DNA from 4 places in the Methylorubrum sp. POS3 genome. Region 4 is predicted to be linked to each of the others. Evidence: riboswitches for the same ligand, from Rfam matches in the RefSeq annotation. Region 4 holds a riboswitch; each other region holds the start of a gene.
The links. A riboswitch is a leader RNA that binds a small molecule or an ion and turns the genes downstream of it on or off. The one in region 4 is predicted to bind cobalamin.
Positions count from the first base shown of each region.

Region 1: linked by a shared signal. The riboswitch ahead of OWC43_RS12630 (TonB-dependent receptor) and the one ahead of OWC43_RS07250 (CbtB-domain containing protein) in region 4 are both predicted to bind cobalamin.
Region 2: linked by a shared signal. The riboswitch ahead of OWC43_RS15440 (TonB-dependent receptor) and the one ahead of OWC43_RS07250 (CbtB-domain containing protein) in region 4 are both predicted to bind cobalamin.
Region 3: linked by a shared signal. The riboswitch ahead of OWC43_RS19810 (TonB-dependent receptor) and the one ahead of OWC43_RS07250 (CbtB-domain containing protein) in region 4 are both predicted to bind cobalamin.

Region 1 covers NZ_JAPRBT010000001.1:2,703,362-2,708,990, reverse strand. Annotated here, with positions in the region: gene OWC43_RS12650 (iron ABC transporter permease) at 1-236, shown strand, start outside; gene OWC43_RS12645 (ABC transporter ATP-binding protein) at 233-1,048, shown strand; gene OWC43_RS12640 (DUF6925 family protein) at 1,026-1,991, shown strand; gene OWC43_RS12635 (AAA family ATPase) at 1,984-2,505, shown strand; cobalamin riboswitch at 2,595-2,806, shown strand; gene OWC43_RS12630 (TonB-dependent receptor) at 2,922-5,081, shown strand; gene OWC43_RS12625 (hypothetical protein) at 5,535-5,629, shown strand, end outside.
Region 2 covers NZ_JAPRBT010000001.1:3,330,497-3,336,125, forward strand. Annotated here, with positions in the region: gene OWC43_RS15420 (urease accessory protein UreE) at 1-2, shown strand, start outside; gene OWC43_RS15425 (urease accessory protein UreF) at 1-663, shown strand, start outside; gene ureG (urease accessory protein UreG) at 671-1,288, shown strand; gene OWC43_RS15435 (HupE/UreJ family protein) at 1,336-1,881, shown strand; cobalamin riboswitch at 2,133-2,332, shown strand; gene OWC43_RS15440 (TonB-dependent receptor) at 2,359-4,587, shown strand; gene OWC43_RS15445 (hypothetical protein) at 4,738-4,929, shown strand; gene trmFO (methylenetetrahydrofolate--tRNA-(uracil(54)-C(5))-methyltransferase (FADH(2)-oxidizing) TrmFO) at 5,038-5,629, opposite strand, start outside.
Region 3 covers NZ_JAPRBT010000001.1:4,280,118-4,285,746, reverse strand. Annotated here, with positions in the region: gene OWC43_RS19810 (TonB-dependent receptor) at 1-2,015, opposite strand, end outside; cobalamin riboswitch at 2,122-2,317, opposite strand; gene OWC43_RS19805 (hypothetical protein) at 3,010-3,372, shown strand; gene OWC43_RS19800 (hypothetical protein) at 3,445-3,714, shown strand; gene ccmB (heme exporter protein CcmB) at 3,735-4,403, opposite strand; gene ccmA (heme ABC exporter ATP-binding protein CcmA) at 4,400-5,044, opposite strand.
Region 4 covers NZ_JAPRBT010000001.1:1,524,217-1,529,845, reverse strand. Annotated here, with positions in the region: gene cobN (cobaltochelatase subunit CobN) at 1-68, opposite strand, end outside; gene cobW (cobalamin biosynthesis protein CobW) at 216-1,250, opposite strand; gene OWC43_RS07260 (DUF1636 family protein) at 1,256-1,660, opposite strand; gene OWC43_RS07255 (CbtA family protein) at 1,653-2,420, opposite strand; gene OWC43_RS07250 (CbtB-domain containing protein) at 2,449-2,625, opposite strand; cobalamin riboswitch at 2,666-2,891, opposite strand; gene cobU (bifunctional adenosylcobinamide kinase/adenosylcobinamide-phosphate guanylyltransferase) at 2,983-3,504, shown strand; gene cobO (cob(I)yrinic acid a,c-diamide adenosyltransferase) at 3,501-4,100, shown strand; gene OWC43_RS07235 (alpha/beta fold hydrolase) at 4,209-5,255, opposite strand; gene OWC43_RS07230 (peptide-binding protein) at 5,348-5,629, opposite strand, start outside.

The sequences.
Region 1 (5,629 bases), 1.2 Mb from region 4:
CCATCGGCTTCGTCGGCCTCGTCGTGCCGCACCTGATGCGTCCGCTCGTCGGGGCCCGCCCCAGCGCCGGCCTGTTATCGAGCGGGCTCGCCGGCGCGGTCCTGGTCTTGGCGGCGGACATCGGCGTGCGCCTGCTCGCCACCCGGCCGGAACTCAAGCTTGGCGTGGTGACCGCCCTGGTGGGCGCGCCGTTCCTGATCATGCTGCTCCTGCGGAACCGCGGGAGGGGGGCATGAGCCTCGACCTCAGCGACGTCCGAGTGACGCTGGATGGCCGGACGATCCTCAAGGACATCGACCTCGCCCTGGAGCGCGGCCGCTTCGTCGGGCTCGTCGGTCCGAACGGCGCTGGCAAGACCACGCTCCTGCGTGTCCTGACTGCGTTGGTCGCGCCGAGCCGGGGCCAGGTCACCCTGGAAGGCCAAGCGCTGTCCGGCATGAGCCGCGAAGCACGGGCCCGCCGCATCGCCGCCCTTTTCCAGGGCGCTGGCGTCGGCTGGCCAATCACGGTGCGCCAGATCGTGGCGCTCGGCCGGCTGCCCCACAGGCGCACCTTCGCGGGATTCTCGGAAGCCGATGAGGCCGCGGTAGCGCGTGCGATGGCACGCACCGATATCGGACATCTTGCCGGCAGGACCGAGCCGACCCTGTCCTCGGGCGAGCGCATGCGCGCGCTGCTCGCCCGGGCGCTCGCGGTCGAGGCCGAGTGGCTCCTCGCCGACGAACCGATCACGGCCCTCGACCCCGCCCATCAGCTCGACGCCATGGCGCTGCTACGCGCGGCGTCGCGCGATGGTGCCGGCGTGGTCGCCGTCCTGCACGACCTCGCGCTCGCGGCCCGGTTCTGCGACCGTATCGTCGTGCTGTTCGACGGTCGCCTCATCGCGGACGCCTCACCCGAAGAAGCCCTAACGGATGCCTTGCTGGCCCGCGTGTTCGGCGTGACGGCCGAGCGGGGCGAGGCCGCGGACGGAACCCGGTACATCCTGCCCTGGGCGCGTTCCGGGGACACGAAGGAGGAAAGCGATGGCGTCATCGTCAAACGCTGAGGCAGTCACGGACCTGCTGCGCGAAGCCCTGGCCGACCCCGGCACCGCCTGGAGCCTTGGCAGCTTCGGAGCCATCGCTGAGTTCATGCGCGACCCGGACGAGGCGGTGATGGGGCTACCGGACGAGCGCCTGGGCATGGCGACCGAGCGCGGCGCCATCGCCCTGACCGCCCGTCCTGACCTGCGCCCGGTGGCCTACGAGACCTCGGTCGCGTCCGGCTGGAACCACGCCGTCGCCCTGTGCCTACCGGAAGGCGCCTGCGCCATGAGCCAGCGCGGCGTGGTGATCGAACTCGGCCCGGACCGAGATGCCGCTCGCGAACAGGACCGGGATGCCATCTTGTTTGACCTCGGACTCGACCTGCTCGCGGTCGACGCCTGCGTGCGCACGAGCGACCCAGAGGCCATCGCCTGCCTCCGGTTAGGTGTCGGACAACCCCTGTTCGATCACGCGAACCCCATCGGTCGGCAACTCGTCGCCATGAGCCCGCATCGTGTGTTTCTCGCTCGGATCGGTCGGGTCGAAGTCTACGCCCCGATCCCGGGACCGGGCGGCACGAGCCCCGAGGGCCCGCACACCCACGTCCTGCCGAAACTCCTGCGGAGCGGGCGCACGCACGCCGCGACGACGCCGATCCCGGCGGGCTGGGTGCCGTGCGTCGGCCTGCACCCAGCCCACCCCTACAAGGACATGATGGGCCAGCGGATCGCCTTCGACGCTGCCCGGTACGAAGCCTTTCAAGTCCTGCTTGACCGTTGGGGCGATCCAGATCTGCTCGCGGTTAAGCGGGGTGGCGAGCATCGCCCGGACAGCCCAGTGTCGAGCCGTCACGCTCAAGCGGCACGCCGCGTGGCCGAGGTACAAGCCCGGTACCTCCGGGGTGAGGTCGTCGAGACCGATCCTAAGGCCGACGAGGACGAGGCTGTCCCCGACCATGCCTGATCCTCGCCGTCAGCGCGTGGTCGGGCTGATCGGCTGCCCCGGGGCGGGCAAGACGACCTACGCACGTCGGTTCGACCCGCTGGATGGATGGGTCCACCTGACCCTCGACGACCTCCGGCAAGCCCTCTGGCCGCCGGATCGACAGGTTTACTGGGAGGTTCGCCGCCAGGGGTGGGACACGCACGCCCGCCGGCTCCTTCATGCCGTGAAGGTAGCCGCTCTCGACGCCGCCCTAGCCCAGGGCTTCAGCGTCGTGATGGCCGACACTCACCTGACTCGTGCCGTGTTCGAGGGTGAGCTTGAGGTCGTCGGTCGGTACGGGCTCGCCGTGGAGTGGAAGGTGTTCGACGTACCCTGGGAGGTGCTCTGGACCCGCAACGAGCAGCGCGGTGTCCTCGACCCCTCTCACCGGCAGCCCGAGACCGTGCTCAGGTTTGCATACGACGCCTTCCATGCACCGGATGCTTGGTGGCGCGTGCTGCCGCGGGACGCAGTCGAGGTCATCGCGTCGTAGGATCGCCGCCACGGCCGACCAGTGTCGCGTCCCGGGCACAGGCGGCGGATATACCGAGCCGGTCCGTTGACGTCGGATTAGGTCGGCATGCTAACCGTATCCGCGACGGTTCCCCTCGGGGATTAAACGGGAACGCGGTGAGGGTTTGCGGGCCGAAGGTCTGCCTCGATGCCGCGGCTGCCCCCGCAACTGTAAGCGGTGAGACCTCCGCCACCATGTCACTGGGCCGCCTCGCCCGGGAAGACGGTGAGAGGGCAGCGACCCGCGAGCCAGGAGACCTGCCGTCCATCGTGGTCACACGCGGAGCGTGCCGGACGGGGTGTGTCGGCAGGTGTTGGTGATGGCGCGCGGTTTGCGGCGTGCCCTCATCGGCCTCGTTCGCGGTGACGTGCCACTGCCGTTGCCCCGAGGCCCCGATGTCCGACCATCAGCCTCCGCCAGTCCCGCGCGGCCTCGCGGCGAGCGCCCTGGCCGCCGCCCTCTGTATCGCCCCGACCTGTGCCGGCGCGCAGGCCGCTCGCGCGGACGAGGTCACGCTATCGGAGATCTCGGTGAGCGCCGTGGCCGTGCCGACTGCCGCTGCTGCCGGTCCGGCCTCGGCCAGCGCCGGCTACGTCGGTGGGGTGTCAGGCATCGGCGGCGCGCTCCGTCCGGTCGATGCAGCAAGTGGCGGGATTATCTCGGGCGCGCAGCTCAACAGCCGTCCGATCACCCGGCCCGGCGAGGTGCTGGAGGAGGTGCCGGGCCTCATCGTCACGCAGCACTCCGGCGAGGGCAAGGCCAACCAGTTCTTCCTGCGCGGCTTCAACCTCGACCACGGCACCGACATCGCCCTGTTCGTGGACGGCATGCCGGTCAACATGCGCACCCACGCCCACGGCCAGGGCTACGCCGACCTCAACTTCCTGATCCCCGAACTCGTCGGCGCGGTGGAGTTCCACAAGGGGCCGTACTTCGTGCGCGACGGCGACTTCGCCTCTGCCGGCTCGGTGCGGATCGACTACCTCGACACGGTCGCGCAGAACGTCGCGCTCACCTCGATCGGCTCCTTCGGCTACAAGCGCGCGCTCTCCATCGCCACCGCGCCGCTCGGCGCCGGCAACCTTCTGGTGGCCGGCGAGGCGCAGACCTATGACGGGCCCTGGGATGTGCCCGATCGCTTGAGGAAGCTCAACGGCGTCATCCGCTACAGCCAGGGCACCGCCACCGACGGGTTCTCGGTCACCGGCATGGCCTACTGGGCGAGGTGGAACGCCACCAACCAGATCCCGGAGCGCGCGGTCGCGGACAGGATCATCGGCCGCTACGGCAGCCTCAACCCGACGGATGGCGGCGATACCGGCCGCTTCTCGCTCTCGGGTCGCTGGAGCCAGACGGACGAGACCGGCATCACGCGCGCGAATGCCTACGTCATCCGCTACCGGATGAACCTGTTCAACGACTTCACCTACTTCCTGAACGACCCCGTCAACGGCGACCAGTTCCGCCAGCTCGACGACCGGGTGCTCGGTGGCGGCGAGGTTGCCCACGTCTTCCAGGGTGACCTCGCCGGGTTGCCGATGGAGAACGAGATCGGGGTGCAGACCCGCACCGATTCCATGCGCGTCGGGCTCTTCAACACCCAGAACCGCCAGTTCCGCTCCACGGTGCTCGACGACCGGGTCGTGGAGGCGAGCGCGGCCTTCTACTACGAGAACCGCCTGCGCTGGACCGACTGGCTGCGCACCAGCGTCGGCTTTCGCGCCGACGCCTACTACGCCGACGTCCGCTCCGACACGCCGGCCAATTCAGGGCGCGCCCGCGACGGCATCGTCAACCCGAAGCTCGGCCTCGTGCTCGGGCCCTGGGCCGAGACGGAACTCTACCTGAACTACGGCGGCGGCTTCCACTCGAACGACGTGCGCGGCGTGACGGCCACGGTCGATCCGGCGAGCCCGCTCTTCAACGTCGCCCGCTCGCCCTTCCTGGTGCCCTCGACCGGCTACGAGGTCGGCATACGCAACCGCTCGATTGCCAGGCTGGAGACTGCGGTCGCGCTGTTCCGGCTCGACTTCGCCTCCGAGAACCTGTTCCAGGGCGATACCGGCACCACCGAGCCGAGCCGGCCGACCCGGCGCCTCGGCATCGAGTGGACGAACCGCTACGCGCTCACCCCCTGGCTGCATTTGGAGGGCGACCTCACCGTCACCAACGCCCGGTTCGCCGACCGTGACCCGTCCGGCAGCCGCGTGCCGGACGCGCCGACCACCATCGCGTCGGCCGGCGTGACCTTCGGCGAGGGGCTGGGCTGGTTCGGCTCCCTGCGCTTCCGCTACTTCGGCCCGCGCCCGCTGGTCGAGGACAACACGCTGCGCTCGCGGCCCACCGCCCTGCTGAACGGCCGCGTCGGCTACAATTTCGAGAACGGGATGAGCCTGTCGCTGGACATCCTGAACCTGACGAATGCCCGGGCCGACCAGATCACCTACTTCTACCAGTCTCGCCTGCCCGGCGAGCTGGCGGAGGGTGTCGCCGACCGGCACTTCCACCCAGTCGAGCCCACCGCCGTGCGCCTGACGCTCGCCGGCCGCTTCTAGCGATTGCCGAGCGAGCATCGTCGTCCGCCGCAGCAGGTCCGCTCACCGTTGACGACCGGACCTGCTGCGGCGTGGGGACGAACGTCAGCTTGTGGCGCCTTGTCGACTTTCAACATGCTTCAGAGCGACCTGAGTGAGCAAGAGGGCGATGCCTTGCAGCCGCCTGTGGATGGCGAGAGGGTGCCCTTGGCAGTGAGCGCAGGATCGTATCCACTGCGTGTGCACACGAAGCTAAGGCGCCTGCAATTGCAATAACTTAGCTGATGCGTTCTGCTGAGGTTATGCTAGGTTCGAATCCTGGCGCCCCAGCCAATTTCCCCTAGGGAAATGGCTACTTAGCACCTCCGACTGTTCGGACAGAAAAGAGTAAACTGAGGTCGGAGCCGGCGCGAAAGTCGGCACAGTCCAAGACACCGCCTCAGCGCTCTTTCCGCTCGCCGGAGGGCTCAGCGCATGATCGACGAGACCCTGATCGCGCCGCTCGGCTATCGGCTCACCGATCTTTTCACACGCCGTCCGACGGCCTTCGGCGCCCGCACCTCGTGGCA
Region 2 (5,629 bases), 1.8 Mb from region 4:
GAGGCGCTGCGATTGATGGCGTGGCTGTCGCCCGCCTATCCGGTGGGCGGCTTCGCCTATTCCCACGGCCTCGAATGGGCGGTGGAGACCGGCGACGTCGCCGACGAGGCGAGCTTCTCGGACTGGCTCGGCGCCGTGCTGGAGCGGGGCTCCGGGCGCAACGACCTGATCCTGGCGGCGCACGCGCATCGCGCCGCAGGCAACGGCGCCGCCCTCGGCGCCATCAACGATCTCGCCTTGGCGATGGCGCCCTCGCGCGAGCTTCACTTGGAGACCAGCCAGCAGGGCCGCAGCTTCCTCGACGCGACGCTCGCGGCCTGGCCCTGCCCGGCCCTCGATGCCGTCGCGACAGCCCTGCCCGGGCCGGTGGCGCTGCCGGTGGCCGTCGGCGCGGCCTCGGGCGCCCACGGCATGGGGCGCGGGGCGATGCTCGCCGCCTACGGCCTCGCCTTCGTCCAGGCCATCGTCTCGGCGGGCCTGCGCGTCGCGCCGATCGGGCAGGGGGCCGGCACCCGCATCGTCGCCTCCCTCGCTCCCCGGGTGGCGGCGCTCGCCGAGGCGGTCGAGCCGCTCGGCCTCGACGCGCTGGGCTCGGCCACGCTCAGGGTCGATCTCGGCTCGTTCCGGCACGAGACCCAGTATTCGAGGATCTTCCGATCATGAGGACGCCATGGCATCTGTGAACGGTCCGCTCCGCGTCGGCATCGGCGGCCCCGTCGGCTCCGGCAAGACGGCGCTGATGGAGCAATTGTGCAAGCGGCTGCGCGACACCTACGACATCTGCGCCATCACCAACGACATCTACACCAAGGAGGATGCCCGCCTCCTGACCGTGGCCGGGGCCCTGCCCGAGGAGCGGATCATGGGCGTCGAGACGGGGGGATGCCCCCACACGGCGATCCGCGAGGATGCCTCGATCAACCTCGCGGCGGTGGCCGAGATGCGCCGCCGCTTCCCCGCCCTCGACGTGGTGCTGATCGAGTCCGGCGGCGACAATCTCGCCGCGACCTTCTCGCCGGAACTCGCCGACATCACCCTCTACGTCATCGACGTGGCGGGCGGCGAGAAGATCCCGCGCAAGGGCGGGCCCGGCATCACCCGCTCGGACCTCCTCGTCGTCAACAAGACCGATCTCGCCCCCCTGGTCGGCGCGGATCTTGCCGTGATGGAGTCCGATACCCGCCGCATGCGGGGAGAGCGGCCCTACGTGTTCTCGTCCCTGCGCGAGGGGCACGGGGCCGACGCCATCGCCCGCTTCGTCATCGAAGCAGGGGGGCTCGCCCAATGACGTCTGACATCGTGACGCTGTCCACGATGCATTTCCGGAGGACCCGTATGATCTCTCGTTCGATGGCGCTCGCGACGGCGCTCCTGCTGGTGCCCGGCGCGGCCCTCGCCCATCCGGGCCACGGCGAGGCGGCGGGCTTGGCCGCAGGCTTCGCCCACCCGATCCACGGCACCGACCACATCCTCGCGATGGTCGCGGTGGGGATCATCGCCGGCCTCGTCGGCGGGCGGGCGCTCTGGCTGCTGCCGGCTTCCTTCCTCGGCATGATGACGATCGGCGCAGCCCTCGCCATGGCCGGCCTGGATCTGCCCTTCGTCGAGCCGGCCATCCTCGCATCGGTTGCCGCCTTCGCCGTGATGGCGGCCTGCGCCCGCCTGATCCCACTGGCCGCTCTGGCCGGCCTCGTCGGTGCCTTCGCGGTGTTCCACGGCGCGGCGCACGGGGCCGAGATGCCCGAGACCGCCTCGGGCCTCTCCTACGGGCTCGGCTTCCTCGCCGCGACCGTCGGCCTCCACGCGGCGGGCCTCGTTGCCGGCCTCATGCTGACGCGGTGGCTGCCGCGATCCGGTGGTGCCCTGCGCCAGGGTGCGTGACGACCGGACGACGCGCCGCCGCCCTGCGGCGAGCCAAGGGGCGGCGGGCGCATCGGCCCGAACGGGGGACCCGGCTTCCGGGGACAGCCGCTGCGGCGCATGGGCCGACCGAACCGTCCCGGATCCGGTCGCCGCGTGGGGCCGCGATCGGGCCGCCATCTCGGGTCGGCCGGGTGTCGCCGTTCGGGCACGGGCGTATTGATTCGCCCTTCGCCCCCGGACCGCGCGTTGACGGCGGAGGCGGCCGCCGTGCTAACCGTGGTGGCGACGGTTCCCCTCGGGGATCAAAAGGGAACGCGGTGAGGGCCTTCGGCCCGAGGCCGTGGCTGCCCCCGCAACTGTGAGCGGCGAGCCTTCCGCCACCATGTCACTGGATGGGCCTCATCCGGGAAGACGGTGAGAGGGCAGCGACCCGCGAGCCAGGAGACCTGCCGTCAGTCGTGGTCACACGCGAGGCGTGTCGGGCGGGGTGCACCGATGGGTTGCCGGGGACGGCACCGATCCTGCTTTAGGGTCGGGCAAGTCCGCGGCCTCGTTCGCGGTGACGTGCCACTGCCGTTGCCCGAGGCTGTTTCGCCCGTGTCCCCTGCTCATCCCTCGACGGTCCTCCGTCTGGCGGCGCTCGCCGCCGCGCTCGCCGCTCCCCCGCTTCCCGCCACGGCCCAGGAGTCGGTCACCCTGGAGGAACTCTCCGTCGGGGGCGAAGCTCCGCGGCCACCCGCCGCCTTCTCGGCCAGCGCCGGCGCTGTCGGCGGTGTGACCGGCATCGGCGGCGCACTTCAGCCGGTGGCATCGGCGAGCGGCGGGATCGTCTCCGGTGCGCAGATCAATGCGAGGCCCGTCACCCGTCCCGGCGAGGTGCTGGAAGCGGTGCCGGGGCTGATCGTCACCCAGCATTCGGGGGAGGGGAAGGCCAACCAGTTCTTCCTGCGCGGGTTCAACCTCGACCACGGCACCGACATCGCGCTCTTCGTCGACGGCATGCCGGTCAACATGCGCACCCATGCCCACGGCCAGGGCTATGCCGACCTCAACTTCCTGATCCCCGAACTCGTCGGCGCGGTGGAGTTCCACAAGGGCCCCTACTTCGTGCGCGACGGCGACTTCGCCTCCGCCGGCTCGGTGCGGATCGATTACCTCGACGCGGTCGCGAAGAACGTGGCGCTGACCTCGATCGGATCGTTCGGCTACAAGCGCGCGCTCACCATCGCCTCCGCCCCCCTCGGCGCGGGCACGCTGCTCGTGGCGGGTGAGGCGCAGACCTATGACGGCCCCTGGGACGTGCCGGATCGCCTGAAGAAGCTCAACGGCGTCGTCCGCTACAGCCAGGGCACGGCGCTCGACGGCCTCGCCGTCACCGGCATGGCCTATTGGGCGAAGTGGAACGCCACCAACCAGATCCCGGAGCGTGCGGTCGCCGAGGGAATCATCGGCCGCTTCGGCACCCTCGACCCGTCCGACGGCGGCGATACCGGCCGCTTCTCCCTCTCGGGCCGCTGGAGCCACACGGGCGAGGCCGGGCTCAGCCGGGCCAATGCCTATCTCATCCGCTACCGGATGAATCTCTGGAACAACTTCACCTACTTCCTCAACGATCCCGTCAACGGCGACCAGTTCCGCCAACTCGACGACCGGGTGCTGGGCGGGGCCGAGGCCAGCCACGTCTTCTCCGGGGACCTGTTCGGACGGCCGATGGAGAACGAGATCGGCGTCCAGACCCGCACCGACGCGATGCGGGTCGGCCTGTTCAACACCGTGAACCGGCAGTTCCGCTCGAGCGTGCGCGACGACCGCGTGCTGGAGACGAGCGCGGCCTTCTACGCCGAGAACCGGGTGCGCTGGACGGATTGGCTGCGCACCAGCGTCGGCTTCCGCGCCGACGGCTACTGGGCCGATGTCCGCTCCGAACTGCCCGCCAATTCCGGCCAAGCCCGCGACGCCATCGTGACGCCGAAGCTCGGCCTCGTGCTCGGGCCCTGGGCCGAGACCGAACTCTACCTGAATTACGGCGGCGGCTTCCACTCGAACGACGTGCGCGGCGTCACCGCGACCGTGGATCCGTCGAGCCCGCTCTTCGACGTGGCGCGCTCCCCCTTCCTCGTTCCCTCGACCGGCTACGAGATCGGCCTGCGCAACCGCTCCATCAGGGGCCTGGAGACCGCCCTGGCGCTGTTCCGCCTCGACTTCGCCTCGGAGAACCTCTTCGTCGGCGATGCCGGCACCACCGAGCCGAGCCGCTCGACCCGCCGCTTCGGCCTCGAATGGACCAACCGCTACGCCCTCACGCCCTGGCTCCAGCTGGAGGGCGACCTGACGGTGACGAATGCCCGCTTCGCCGATCGCGATCCGGCGGGCGGACGCGTTCCCGACGCGCCGACCACCATCGCCTCGGCCGGCATCGCCTTCGGCGACGGGGCCGGCTGGTTCGGATCCCTGCGCTTCCGCTATTTCGGTCCGCGCCCCCTCATCGAAGACAATTCGGTGCGCTCGCGGGCGACCGCCCTGCTCAACGGCCGGATCGGCTACGCCTTCGAGAACGGCGTCAGCCTCTCCCTCGACGTCCTCAACCTGACGAACGCGAAGGCCGACCAGATCACCTACTACTACGAGTCGCGGGTCGTCCCTCAGGGCGAGGCGCGGGCCGATCGCCACTTCCACCCGGTCGAGCCGACCGCCGTTCGGCTGACGCTCGCGGGCCGGTTCTGACGCGAGGTTCGGCGCATCCTCGGATCGACCCCGCTGACCGACGGTGCGCGCTTCGCAGAAATAGAATGATAATTCTATTTACCCTCCGAAACCGACTAGCTGTCCATCATTTAAGAACTATATGCCCGGACCTCGTCACAGGAGGCCGCCGTGAGGAAGCCGGAGAAGCCAGGCACGAAGGACAGCAAGACGCAGGAGGGCGGGGCGCTCGGCAATATCGACGAGCAGACGGGCGATCCCGGCAAGGGCACGTCGGGGGCGACGATGCGGCCGGAGGACAATCCCGACCCGTCGAAGGACCCGAAGCCCGAGACGCCCGGCGACGCGGACAAGCCCGGCTAGAGCCTCGGCCCGAAAGGTGGGGACCGGCTTTCGGAAAAGGCCGATGCGGCACAACAGCCGAGTGCATCGGCCCGAAAGGTGGGGACCGGCTCTCGGACTCTGCGGCGCCTATTCCGCCGCCCGGAGGGGCGTCTCGTCGCCCCCGAGCCAGACGGCGAGGTCCGCCCGCGCCCGGTCGGTGAGCGCCCGCTTCTTCAGCGCCGCCTTCTCGGGACCGCGCAGGCGCCGGCCCGTCTCGTTGCGCGGCATGCGATCCAGCGGCGGGAACAGGCCGAAATTCACGTTCATCGGCTGGAACGAGCGCGGCGCGTTGGCCTCCGCCTCGATTCCCGCCTCGATGTGGCCGCCGGTGATATGGGCGATCAGCGCGCCGAGCGCGGTGGTCGGGGGCAGGGGGGCGAGGCTCTCCCCCCGCGTCTCGGCGAGGGCGTAGCGGCCCGCCATCAGCCCGACGGCGGCGCTCTCGACATACCCCTCGCAGCCGGTGATCTGACCGGCGAAGCGCAGGCCGGGCCGGGCACGCAGCCGCAGGGTCGCGTCGAGGAGGCGCGGGGAATCGAGGTAGGTGTTGCGGTGCAGGCCGCCGAGGCGGGCGAACTCGGCGTTCTCCAGCCCCGGGATCGTGCGGAAGATGCGCACCTGCTCGGCATGGCGCAGCTTCGTCTGGAAGCCCACCATGTTGAACAGGGTGCCGAGTGCG
Region 3 (5,629 bases), 2.8 Mb from region 4:
AAGACTGCGCCGACATACTGCACCCCGACCCGAGCCTCCCAATCGCGGGCGAAGGCCCAGTTGACCCAGAGATTGGCGACCTGCTCCGGCACGTTGATGGGACGGTTTCCGGCGAAGGAGACGCCACCCTGACTGAAGGCATCGTATTCAGCGTTGAGCAAGGCGAGATTGGCATCGACGCGCAATCCAGGCGCGGGCAGCCAGGACAAGGCGGCCTCGGCACCGTAGGAGGATTGCTGGCCGACCTGGACCGAGACCGTAGGCCGAGCGGGGTCGTTCGAAATCAGGTTGTCCTTGACGATGCGGTAGCCGGCCAGCGTCCACTCGACGGCGCCGCCGAAGGCGAGCCCCTTCGCCCCGACTTCGACTTGGCGACCGGTGGACAGCTCGAAGCCCGCCAGCGATTGCGAGAGCGAGATGAGGCTGTTCACCGGGTCGGTGGCGGTGGCGTATTGCGCATAGAGCGTCGTGTCGGGCGCCACCGCGTAGACGAGGCCGAAACGATAGCCGAGGGCGCGGAACGAGCGCTCGAAGGACGTGCGGTTCAGCAAATTGACCCGCGACAGGTGCGGGGCATCGAAGCGCACACCCGCCAGAAACGATAGCCTATCGGTCAGTTCGAGCCGGTTCTCGGCAAAGACGGACGCTTGGTTCGTGCTTGTGGCGTAGGCCGGAACCGCCCGACCATTGGCGGGGAAGAACCCCGGATCGTATCCGATCAGCGGGACGCTCGTGGGCGTCTCCACGAAGTCGCCGCTGAAGTTGTTGGTATGGCGGAACGCGATATGGTTCACATCGAAGCCCGCCGTGAACTGGTTCGCCAACCCGAAGGCCGAGCCCCGGATCGTCGCATCGAAGCGATTCCCGATCTGTTCCTGACTATGGTAGATTTCGGTATAGTCCGACCGATCGACGAGGCCGGTCGTCGGGTTGTAGGCGGTCTGCTCCACATCGAACCAATGGCGGCGGCTCTGTAAACGATAAGCCGTGTTGCGCACAGTGATATCCGCGGACGGCGTCCATTCGGTGCGGAACTGGGTCCAGTTGTCGTTGTAGGTGATCTTGGAATCGCGGACGTTGTAGTTGTTGAAGCGCACAGCATCGAGCACGCGCCCATTCACCAGCGGCGTACCCCAGTAGCGGGTCGGCTCCTGGTAGCCGAGGTCGTGGCTCACAGTGAAGGTAAGGTCGGGCGTCGCCCGCAAGGTGAGGGCGCCGGAGATCGCGAGATTGCGGAACTCACCGTTCGGCGAGATCCAACCATCGGCGCGGTTGCCGCTGATATTGAGGCGGTAAGCCATCGACTCACCGATCGGCCCGGTCGTGTCGACCGCCGCACGCGCCAGCCCGTCGGAGCCAAGGCCGACACGGGCGACGTTGAGCGGCGTGAAGAGCGGCTTCTTCGAGACGACATTGACGATCCCGCCAATCGCGCCCTCTCCGTAGAGCACCGAGGCCGGCCCGCGCAGCACCTCGATCCGCTCGACATTCCACGTGTCGAACGGGAAGGTCAGTGTATTGGCCCCGACATAGAGCCGTGTGCCGTCGAACAGCGTCTGGATCGAGTTCTGCCCGGCGAAGCCTCGCGCGGTAAAGGCGCCGATGCCGAAGCCGGGCGAGCCGAAGGCGGTGATGCCCGTGCCGTTCTGCGAGACGGCCTCCAGCACCGACGATTGACCGCGCAGCCGGATGGTTTCCCCGGACACGATATCGAGGCTGGCCGGTGTCTCCAGAGGGGTCAGGCCCAGCCGGCTCGCGCCGCGCGACGGCGTGCGCAGATTGAGCCCGACCGGTGAGGCCTGAGTCAGGCTCGGCTTGCGCAGCAGGGCGGCCGCCTCCGCACCGACGGCGTCGGCGGGCGCATTGGCCGGAATGCCGGCGATCGCGATCTCGTCGAGGTGGGTCTCGACGGGTGCCACGACCTGGGACTTCGCGGCCAAAGGAAGAGAGGCGGAAAGAGCAGCAGAGAGGGCGGCGAGGAACGGCCTCGCTCGGCGGCCTGCGGGATAGGACATGATGGCAACAGCCTCGGACGGCAACAATGGCACGTCACCGCGAACGAGGCCGTGGCGCGAATCCGCGCTTTGGCAACCGCCGAGGCACCCCGCCCAGCGCGTTTCGCGTGTGACCACGGCAGACGGCAGGTCTCCTGGCTCGCGGGTCGCCGCCCCCCATCGTCTTCCCAGGCGAGGCGCCCAGTGACGTGGTGATGGGGAACTCTCCGCTCACAGTTGCGGGGGCAGCCGCGGGTTCGGGACCGATCCCTCACCGCGTTCCCTTTTGATCCCTCGCGGGAACCGTCTAGTATTAGACTAAGAGGAGCGGGACCCGGCGGTCAACTGAATTTGAACAGGTCTCAGGGGATTTCCCGTGGACGATCAGGCCCACGGCATCGCGCACCGAACAAGAAAAAAGGCCGCCCCAATGGAGCGGCCCGAAGTCTAGGGAGGAAACGCCCAAGAAGGGCAACGGGACCGCGACGCCATCGCGATCTCGCATGCGGATCAGTCTCACGTTGCGCTGCACAAAACAATCCGGGAGTGACGATCGCAGCTATGCACCACATGCATGAATGGGAGGGCCGCGGCTGCCCCCACGCGTCGTGATGAGCGCGCGAAACGGAGGGTCGTCCCACTCGCTGCCGGATGGACATTCATTTCGCGGCCCAGGAACGGACGCACCTTTGATCACCGCATGCGAAGGCCCAGTGTATTGCCGAATTTGTACGCATGATCGGCACCGGATGGACGGCGCCGCCTGATTTGATTGTGCGCGAATGCGAACTCGTGATTGCAAAGTGATTGGATTAATGCCGATCGCAGATTTTGCCCCTCAAATCAGTGGAGCGAGCACAAACACGTGACGCGCCCAGGGTTTCAGTCCCGCAAAGTTGCATAAGCTTTGCTTAGGTTCGGAAGCGACGAATCCGAGGCCCCGACGATCATGCGGATATCAGCACTTCTTCCCGTTCTCCTCTCGACACTCCCGTCTCCGGCGGAGTTGATGGCCATGGAGTCTCATATCGCGGCGGTCGAGTTCTCCGTTGCGGCCGATCAACTGATCGGCGAGCGCGTGACCCTCGAAGATTGCCATCTCGTGTTCGCCACGGAGAACGAGGCGACCTGTCTCGGTTTCACCCCGCAGCCGGTCGCGGCCGAGGCAACGGCTCCCCTACGCCGGGTGCTAATTCGGCTGGCGGATGTCGGCGAACTCGCACAGCGGCAGGCCCGCGGCCTGTGCGAGGGCGGGGCGCTCGACGAGGCCTGCCATGTCAGTGTGTCCGGCGTGGTCGAAGATCAGTCGAGCGATTTCGGCGTCAGCGATCGGCACGTTCTCGGCTTGCGCGAGGGGACGATCCACTGGCCGGATTGACCGGTTCGTCTTGCCTTCGCCGATGGGAAACCCACTCCAGGCCCCGGCGTTGACGGGCCAGGGAGTTCCATCATGACCATGCGCATTCTGCTCGCCGCGGCTCTCGGCGTCACCGTTGCGACCGCAGCCTCAGCCCAAACGCCGCAGACCGGGACCGGCGGCGGTCCCACCTCGACCGTCACGGCACCGAACACCTCCGCCGTCGGACGGACCATGCCCCCCGCCGGCGGTGGGCTGGATCGGATCGATCGCAGCGAGTCGCGTTCGATCGAGCGGGAATCCCGCACCGAGCGGCGGAACGACAAGATCGACACCGGCATCTGTATCGGCTGCGATAAGTAGCCGGCCGTTCCGTCGAGCGGTTACTCCGACCAGCGCAGCGACGCCGCAGCGGCCAGGGTCCCGATCACCCCCGCAATCAGGCTGAGCGCACCGAGTACGGCGAGGGGTGTCGTGAACGGCACGGTGCCGCCGAGCGCCGCCTCCGTCGCCGACACGCCGAAGATGAGGGTCGGAATCATTAAGGGCAGCACCACGATCGCCAGGATCAGGCCCCCGCGACGGATGGTGGCGGTGAGGGCCGCCCCGACCGCACCGATGAAAGCGAGCGCCGGTGTGCCGATCAGCAAGGTCAGAGCCGTTGCACCCATGGCCGTCGGCGAGAGCGCGACCAGCAGGCCGAATAACGGGGCGCTGAGCGCCAGCGGCAGACCGGTGGTCAGCCAATAGGCGGTGACCTTGGCGAGCACCACGAGTTCCAGCGGCACCGCGGCGCCCGTCATCAGGTCGAGGGAGCCGTCCTCCTCATCGGACTGGAACAGGCGGTCGAGGCCGATCAGGGTCGCCAAAACCGCGGCCAGCCACAGGATCGCCGGGCCGATCCGCGACAGCAGGTTGAGATCGGGACCCAGCGCGAAGGGCACCATCACGACGATCATCAGGAAGAACACCAGCGAGAGTGCCCCCGAACCGCCGACGCGGGCAGCTAGCCGGAGATCGCGGGCGAGCAGCGCCGAGAAGGCCCGCATCATGCCCAACTCTCCTCGATCCGCTCGTCGAGCACCTGTTCCGCCGCGGCCGGACCGATCCGCAATTCACGGGCATCCTCCAGTCCAAGCGCCTGATGCGTCGCGGCGACGACGAGACCGCCCTCCGCCCGGTGTCGGCCCATCATCGCGGCGAGCACATCCTGGGAAGCGAGATCGAGGGCGGCGGTCGGTTCGTCGAGCAGCCAGAGCGGGCGGCGGCAGACGAGCAGCCGGGCGAGGGCGACGCGCCGCCGCTGACCGGCCGAAAGGTAGCCCACCGGCAGCCGCGCCACATGCGGGAGCCCCATCGCCGCCAGGGCCTCGCCCGGCGTCAGCTGCGCGTCGCCGAGAAGGTCACGGGCGAAGTCGAGATTCTCCTGGGCGGTCAAAGCGGATTTGAGGCCGTCGCGATGGCCCACGACATGCAGGCATTCGGGGAGACCCGCGTCGCCGATGTCCTCTCCACGGATCGTCCCCGCGTCGGGCTTCAAGCGGCCGGACAGCATGGCGAGCAGGCTCGATTTCCCCGCGCCGTTGCGGCCCGTGATCATCAGGGCCTCGCCCGGTCCAAGGGTGAACGAGAGCCCGAAGAAGATGCGTCGACCGGAACGCCGACAGGCGAGGTTCTCGACGATCAGCCGCACGGATTGCCCTGTGACGCCACGCGTCCATCCTCCGACCGCCCGGAACGACCCAGCGGAAACGGGAACCCGATAGCCTAATGCGCGGCGAGAGGCGAACCGCGCCGCTCTCGCATCGACGATCGCAAGGGCCCGGGCCGGTGGGGGCCTGACCCAAGGCGGATATTTAGCCCGATGCCGCGACCCCGTCCCAAAGGTGGCGAGGACCGAGGGCGATCCGGCATCCGTCGCCGACCGTGCGCCGCTGAAAGAGCATCACGCTTGCATCAGGTGCGAACACGGGCCGCATGCGGGTGGCTCGTCGGTGACTGCTTCAGGGCACCGCCGACGAAGGCATCTTAAGGGGACGTTACCCGCCGCAGGCTGAGGTCTCCGTTTCAATCATGGGACGGCGTCACTGCCCGCGTAAGAGGCAGTAGCGGCCAATTTCGAAACGTTCTATAGACCGGGCAGGCTGCGCCGCGCGATTTTCTCAGGGCGTCCAATTCGCCCCTCGCGCACCATCCTGAGTGTCCTCTCGGGCACTCTTCCCGGGCGCCCCCGGGGCGGCGCGCGCTCGTTAGAGCGCATACGGCCGAACACCTTTCG
Region 4 (5,629 bases):
GTCTGGCCGAGATCGATCGCCGCCTCGCCCTCGTCGAGGGAGACCGTATCGATGCGGATCAGGTGCATGGCGCGCCCGTCCTCCCGGCTCGATCCGCAGGCATGCCGGTCGCCCGCGCAGAGGCGGGCTGCCGGGCCGGCAGCAAGGCCCAGGCGCGCCGCCGCAGGCCCATCATGGACCTGCCTGCCGGTGCGGCTGTCGCCCTGCGAAAAAGATCATCCCCGCAGCGCGGCGGCGACCGCGTCCTTGTCGAAGCCCTTGAGACCGATGACGACGAGGCGGCCGTCGCGGGGTTCGCTGCCCTTCCAGGGACGGTCGTAATGGTGGGCGACGCGGCGGCCGACCCCCTGCACCACGAGACGCATCGGCTTGGCCTTCACCTCGGCGAAGCCCTTGATGCGCAGCACGCCCTCGGTCTCGGCGGCCTTCTCGACGCGGGCGGCGAGGTCTTCGGGGCTACCCGCGACGCCGATGGGGAGCGCCACCGATTCGAAGTCGTCGTGGTCGTGGTCCTCGCCCTCGCCGTGATGGGAGGGGCGGGCGTCGAGGTCGTCTTCGGCCGCCGCACTGATCCCGAGCAGCACCCGCGGATCGAGGCGGCCGTGCTCGGTGGCGACGATCTCGACGGCGCGGGGCAGATGCGCCTCGATCTCGGCGCGGACCTTGTCGCGGGCCGCCTCGTCCAGAAGATCGGACTTGTTGAGCACCACGAGGTCGGCGCAGAGGATCTGGTCCTCGAACACCTCCTCCAGCGGATTGTCGTGATCCACCGCCTGATCGGCGGCACGCTGGTTGGCCAGGGCGTCCGGATCCTCGGCGAACAGGCCGGAGGCGACCGCCGGGCCGTCCACCACGGCGACGACGCCGTCCACCGTCACACGCGAGCGGATCGCCGGCCACTGGAAGGCCTGGACCAGGGGCTTGGGCAGGGCGAGGCCGGAGGTCTCGATCAGGATGTGCTCCGGCGGCTCCGGCCGGTCGAGGAGCTTCGTGAGGGCCGGAACGAAATCGTCGGCCACGGTGCAGCAGATGCAGCCATTGGGCAGTTCCACCACCGAATCCTCGGTGCAGCCCTCGACGCCGCAGGAGGCCAGGAACGAGCCGTCGAAGCCGAGATCGCCGAACTCGTTGACGATGACGGCGAGCCGCCGGCCGCGGGCCTGCTCGATCGTGTGGCGCACCAGCGTGGTCTTCCCGGCTCCCAGGAAGCCGGTGACGATGGTGCAGGGAATTTTTTCGAGGATGGCCATGAGGGTCAGGATTCCGCTCGTGTCGGGGTCAGCGGCGGGATGCGGGCGACGACGCCCTTGCGAAACGCCTCCGGTCGCTCGCGCCAGGGCACGAGGCCGTCCGGAGTCTCTTGATAGCGGCGCAGGCCCGCCAGGATGGTGCGGGCGGAATCCTGCGGATTCTCCAGCGCGTCGAAATCGCCGTAGACATAGGTCCAGCGACCGGCCGACGCGACCGCGACCGAGCAGGGCCGCTTGCAGACCGAGAGGCACTCGACGCCCTCGATGGCCAAACCCGGCACCGGCTCGCGGGCGGCCTCGGCGATCACGGCGGCCAGCAGCCGCGCGCCGGCCCGCGGCTCGGCGGGATCGCCCGCCGCCCGACAGGTGGTGCAGACGGAGAGAACGGTCTCGCGCGGGTCCTCAGGCATGCGCGCGGTCACTCGCCTCGCGCCCGAACAGGCCCCAGGCCCAGCCATAGGCGAGGCCGATCAGCGCCCAGAAGACGAAGCCGATGGCGAGGGAGCGCGCCGCGAACTGCGCCGCGCTGGCCGGCGGCACCTGCGAACTGACCGTGTCGATCGATTGCGGCGCGCCGGCGAGATGCGGGGCGACGATCAGGACGAGGCCGCCGAGGATCGTGATCGGCACCCGCCGGACCGCGATGAGGTAGAGGCCGATCCCCGTCGCCGCGACCGTCATGATCCACCAGCTCTGCCGCAGCACGAGGGGCGCGGCCCCCATCCCCGGCAGTTCCGGCGGCAGCCCGACCGCGGGGGCGAGCGCCACCGCGAGGAAACCGGCGATCCCGACGGCCAGCCCACTGCGCGGGGTCGGCTCGCGGCCGAGCGCCAGCATCACCGCCGCGAGGAGCAGCGCGTAGCCGACGCCGCCGATCAGCGTCGCAAGGCCGGTGAAGGCCATGCGCTGAAGGCCGGGCTCGGGCTGCCACGCGTCGGGCTTCTCCGCTCCGCCCTGGGCCGGATCCTGCGACGGACCATGAGCATGGGCGTGCACGATCAGCGCGGCGGGCGCGATGGCGGGGGACGGCGCCTGGGCATGGGAATGGCCGCCCTCGAAGGTCTCGGCCTGAAGGATCAGGGGCGAGGTGAGCGCCAGCTGCAGGCCCGTCGTGACGACGGACGCGAGGAAGCCGGCAACGAGCGCTGCCGACACCAACCGGAGAATCATGGAACCGCTTTCGCGCGTCGGAAAGCGATCAGTGGCAGGGGAAGTTCTGGGCGTGGCGGAAATCGTGCGCCGCATTGTGCAGCACCGCCGCCGGGGCGAAGCCCGCCACGAAGACGAGACCGAGGCCGAGGAAGGCAGCGACGAGCAGGGTGCGGGCGCTCTCGCCGGTGCGGAGGGCGGAGGTCTGAAGGGTCGCGGTCGTCATGGGTCACGGGCTCCGGCCGCCCCACCGGCGGCATTCGAGAAAAGTCTTTTCGCGGGACGGCAGGTCTCCTGGCTCACGGCTGCCGAGCGCCTCAGGAAGCTCCCGAGAGATGCTCGATCGCGCCTGCCGCCTTCCCAGGTCGCCCCGGTGGCTCTCGGCAGGAACTCGCCGCTCACAGTTGCGGGGGCAGCTGCGGTTTCGGGATCGTCCCTCACCGCATTCCCTTTTCACCCCGTTGCCGGGGCACCGTCCTTTTCATCGTTCTAACGCGGGTGAGGGTGCCTTGCAAAGCGCCATTGCGTGATCGACCGCGCCCGGTGCAAAGCGGCGCGCATGGATACTCGCCCTCCCGACCGGATGACGCTGGTGCTCGGCGGCGCCCGCTCGGGAAAGAGCGCTCACGCCGAGCGGCTGATCGAAGCCTGTCCCGCCCCCTGGCTCTACCTCGCCACCGCCCAGGCCTGGGACGACGAGATGCGGGCGCGCATCGCCGAGCACCGGGCGCGGCGTCCCTCCGGCTGGCAGACCCTCGACGTGCCGACCGCCCTCCCCGAGGCGATCAGGGCCGCGACCGGGCCGACGCTGGTCGATTGCCTGACGCTCTGGCTCACCAACCTCCTGCTCGCCGAGGCCGACCTCGAGGCCGCGACCGAGGCCCTGGCCCGCGCCTGCGCCGCCGCGCCGGGCCCCCTGGTGCTGGTCGGCAACGAGGTCGGCCTCGGCATCGTGCCGGACAACGCCCTCGCCCGCCGGTTTCGCGACGCGGCCGGGCGCCTGCATCAGCGGCTCGCCGCGCAAGCCGACCGCGTGGTCCTCACCGTCGCCGGCCTGCCGCTGACGGTGAAGCCTTCCCCCGACCCGACAGGACACCGCTCATGAGCGACGACGACCGCCACCGCGAGAAGATGGCCAAGCGCAAGGCGGTGCAGGACGCCGAGGTCGCCTCGAAGAAGATCGAGAAGGGCCTGCTCGTCGTCCATACCGGCCCCGGCAAGGGCAAGACGACGGCGGCCCTCGGCCTGGTGCTGCGCATGCTCGGGCGCGGCCACCGGGTCGGCGTGGTGCAGTTCATCAAGGGCGCCTGGGACACCGGCGAGGCGCATGCCCTGCAACGCTTCGGCGACCAGATCGCTTGGCACGCCCTCGGCGAAGGCTTCACCTGGGAGACCCAGGACAAGGCCCGCGACATCGCCGCCTGCCGCAACGCCTGGGAGACGGCCCGCACCCTCATGGCGGACGAGAGCATCCGCCTGCTCGTCCTCGACGAGCTGAACATCGCGCTGCGCTACGATTATCTCGACCTCGACGCCGTCGTCGCCGATCTGCGGGCGCGCCGGCCGGATCTCCACGTCGTCGTCACGGGCCGCAACGCCAAGCCGGCCCTCATCGAGGCCGCCGATCTCGTCACCGAGATGGGCAGCGTGAAGCACCATTTCGCCGCGGGGGTGAAGGCGCAGGAGGGAATCGAGTTCTGAGATGGCCGCGTAGGTCGGCCCCTCGCCGCGCGAAGGTCCGGCATCCGAGGCGCGTGGCCCCGGCGCGAGGCCGTCTTGCATCTTTGCGGACCGCCCCGACGTTCTGCGTCACGGCCCTGCATCGTGCTCCGGCATCGGTTCGCCTGCCCAAACACCGGACCTCAAACCCTCCGAAGCATACCGGAACAAGGATGCCTTCAGATCCTGGCCGTCGCGATGCAGGGCGTGATCCGCTCCGGGAACGATCCCGACGGTCACGTTCCGGCGCCCGGCAATCCGCAGGGCCTCCCTCAGGTGCCAGGCGGATTCGACCGGCACGCTCCGATCCTGCTCTCCGAACAGGACGAGCGTGGGCGCCTGAAGCCGCAGGTAGGCGGGCAGCGGATCGGCGTCGAGCATCGAAGACCAGTAGGCATGGGCGTGGCCGAGGCGGCGACGGGAGACGGCATGAGGGTCCGATGCGACCTCGCTGAAGAGCGCCTCGACATCGATCGGAAGCCGGTCTCGCGAGGCGAGAATTTGCAGGCTCCGGCGCAGGGGTAGGCCGCCCGAGCCGACTACGATGACCCGATCCACGATGGCCGGGCCGGCCTCCGCCGCTAAGGCGACCGCGACGCTCCCGCCTTCCGACACGCCGAACAGCGTGACCGGGCCGCTCCCGCCGTCGCCGCCGCGCCTCAGCCAGTCGAGGGCCGCACGCTGACGCGCCAGGATCGCGGGCAGGATGTCCGCGGCGTGGAACGCGTCGCTGCAAGCGAAGCCGAGGTCACCCTCGGCGATCCCCGGCTTTTCGACGGCGAAGACGCGGTGAGGCGCCCGGATCGGTGCGAGATAGGGGCGCAGGAACCGTCCGAGGCTGGTGCAGCCCGAGCCCGACACGAACAGCATCCGCTTCGGCCGGATCGGCGCCGCACCGTCGCCGATGGCGGCCGAATAGAGGACGAGGTCGGTTCCGTCAGGGGCGTCGATCCGCAAACGCTCGGGTGGATCGCGGGCGCTGTCGAAGGCGTATCGGATCGGCGTCGCGATGGAGCAGGCCGACAGCGTCGTGACGACGGCAACGAAGACCGGGAACGCTGCGCGGCATCGTTCGGCTCGCCCCCCTGCAACGTGCGGCGTTCGTCCGGTCCGGTGCAGCGGGAGGGCCGCCGGCACGCAGCGCCGCGCCTTCGCGAGGCGGGGCCGAAAAACCGGCGGCTTTGCGAAGATCGAAGCGATCTTCCGCAGGAGGGCGGAACCGGCCGGCATCAAAACCTGGCCCCCTCGGCCGTGACCTTCACGGAAGCGCCGGCACGGTCGAGCTCCAGCACGCGGCGCTCGCCCGGTCGCGCGGACAGGGCCGCGAGCGCGGCCTCGGGCGCGAGGCCGTCGAGCGGATGCCCGTCGATCCGCACCAACCGGTCGCCCGCTTCGACTCCCGGCACGAGAGGACGTCCCTCTCGGGTCGCGACGGCGGCGACGGCGTAACCCGCACTGCGCCGCACGAGCGTAAGTCCGACGCCGTCGAGGTCGCCCGGGCCGGTCGCCCG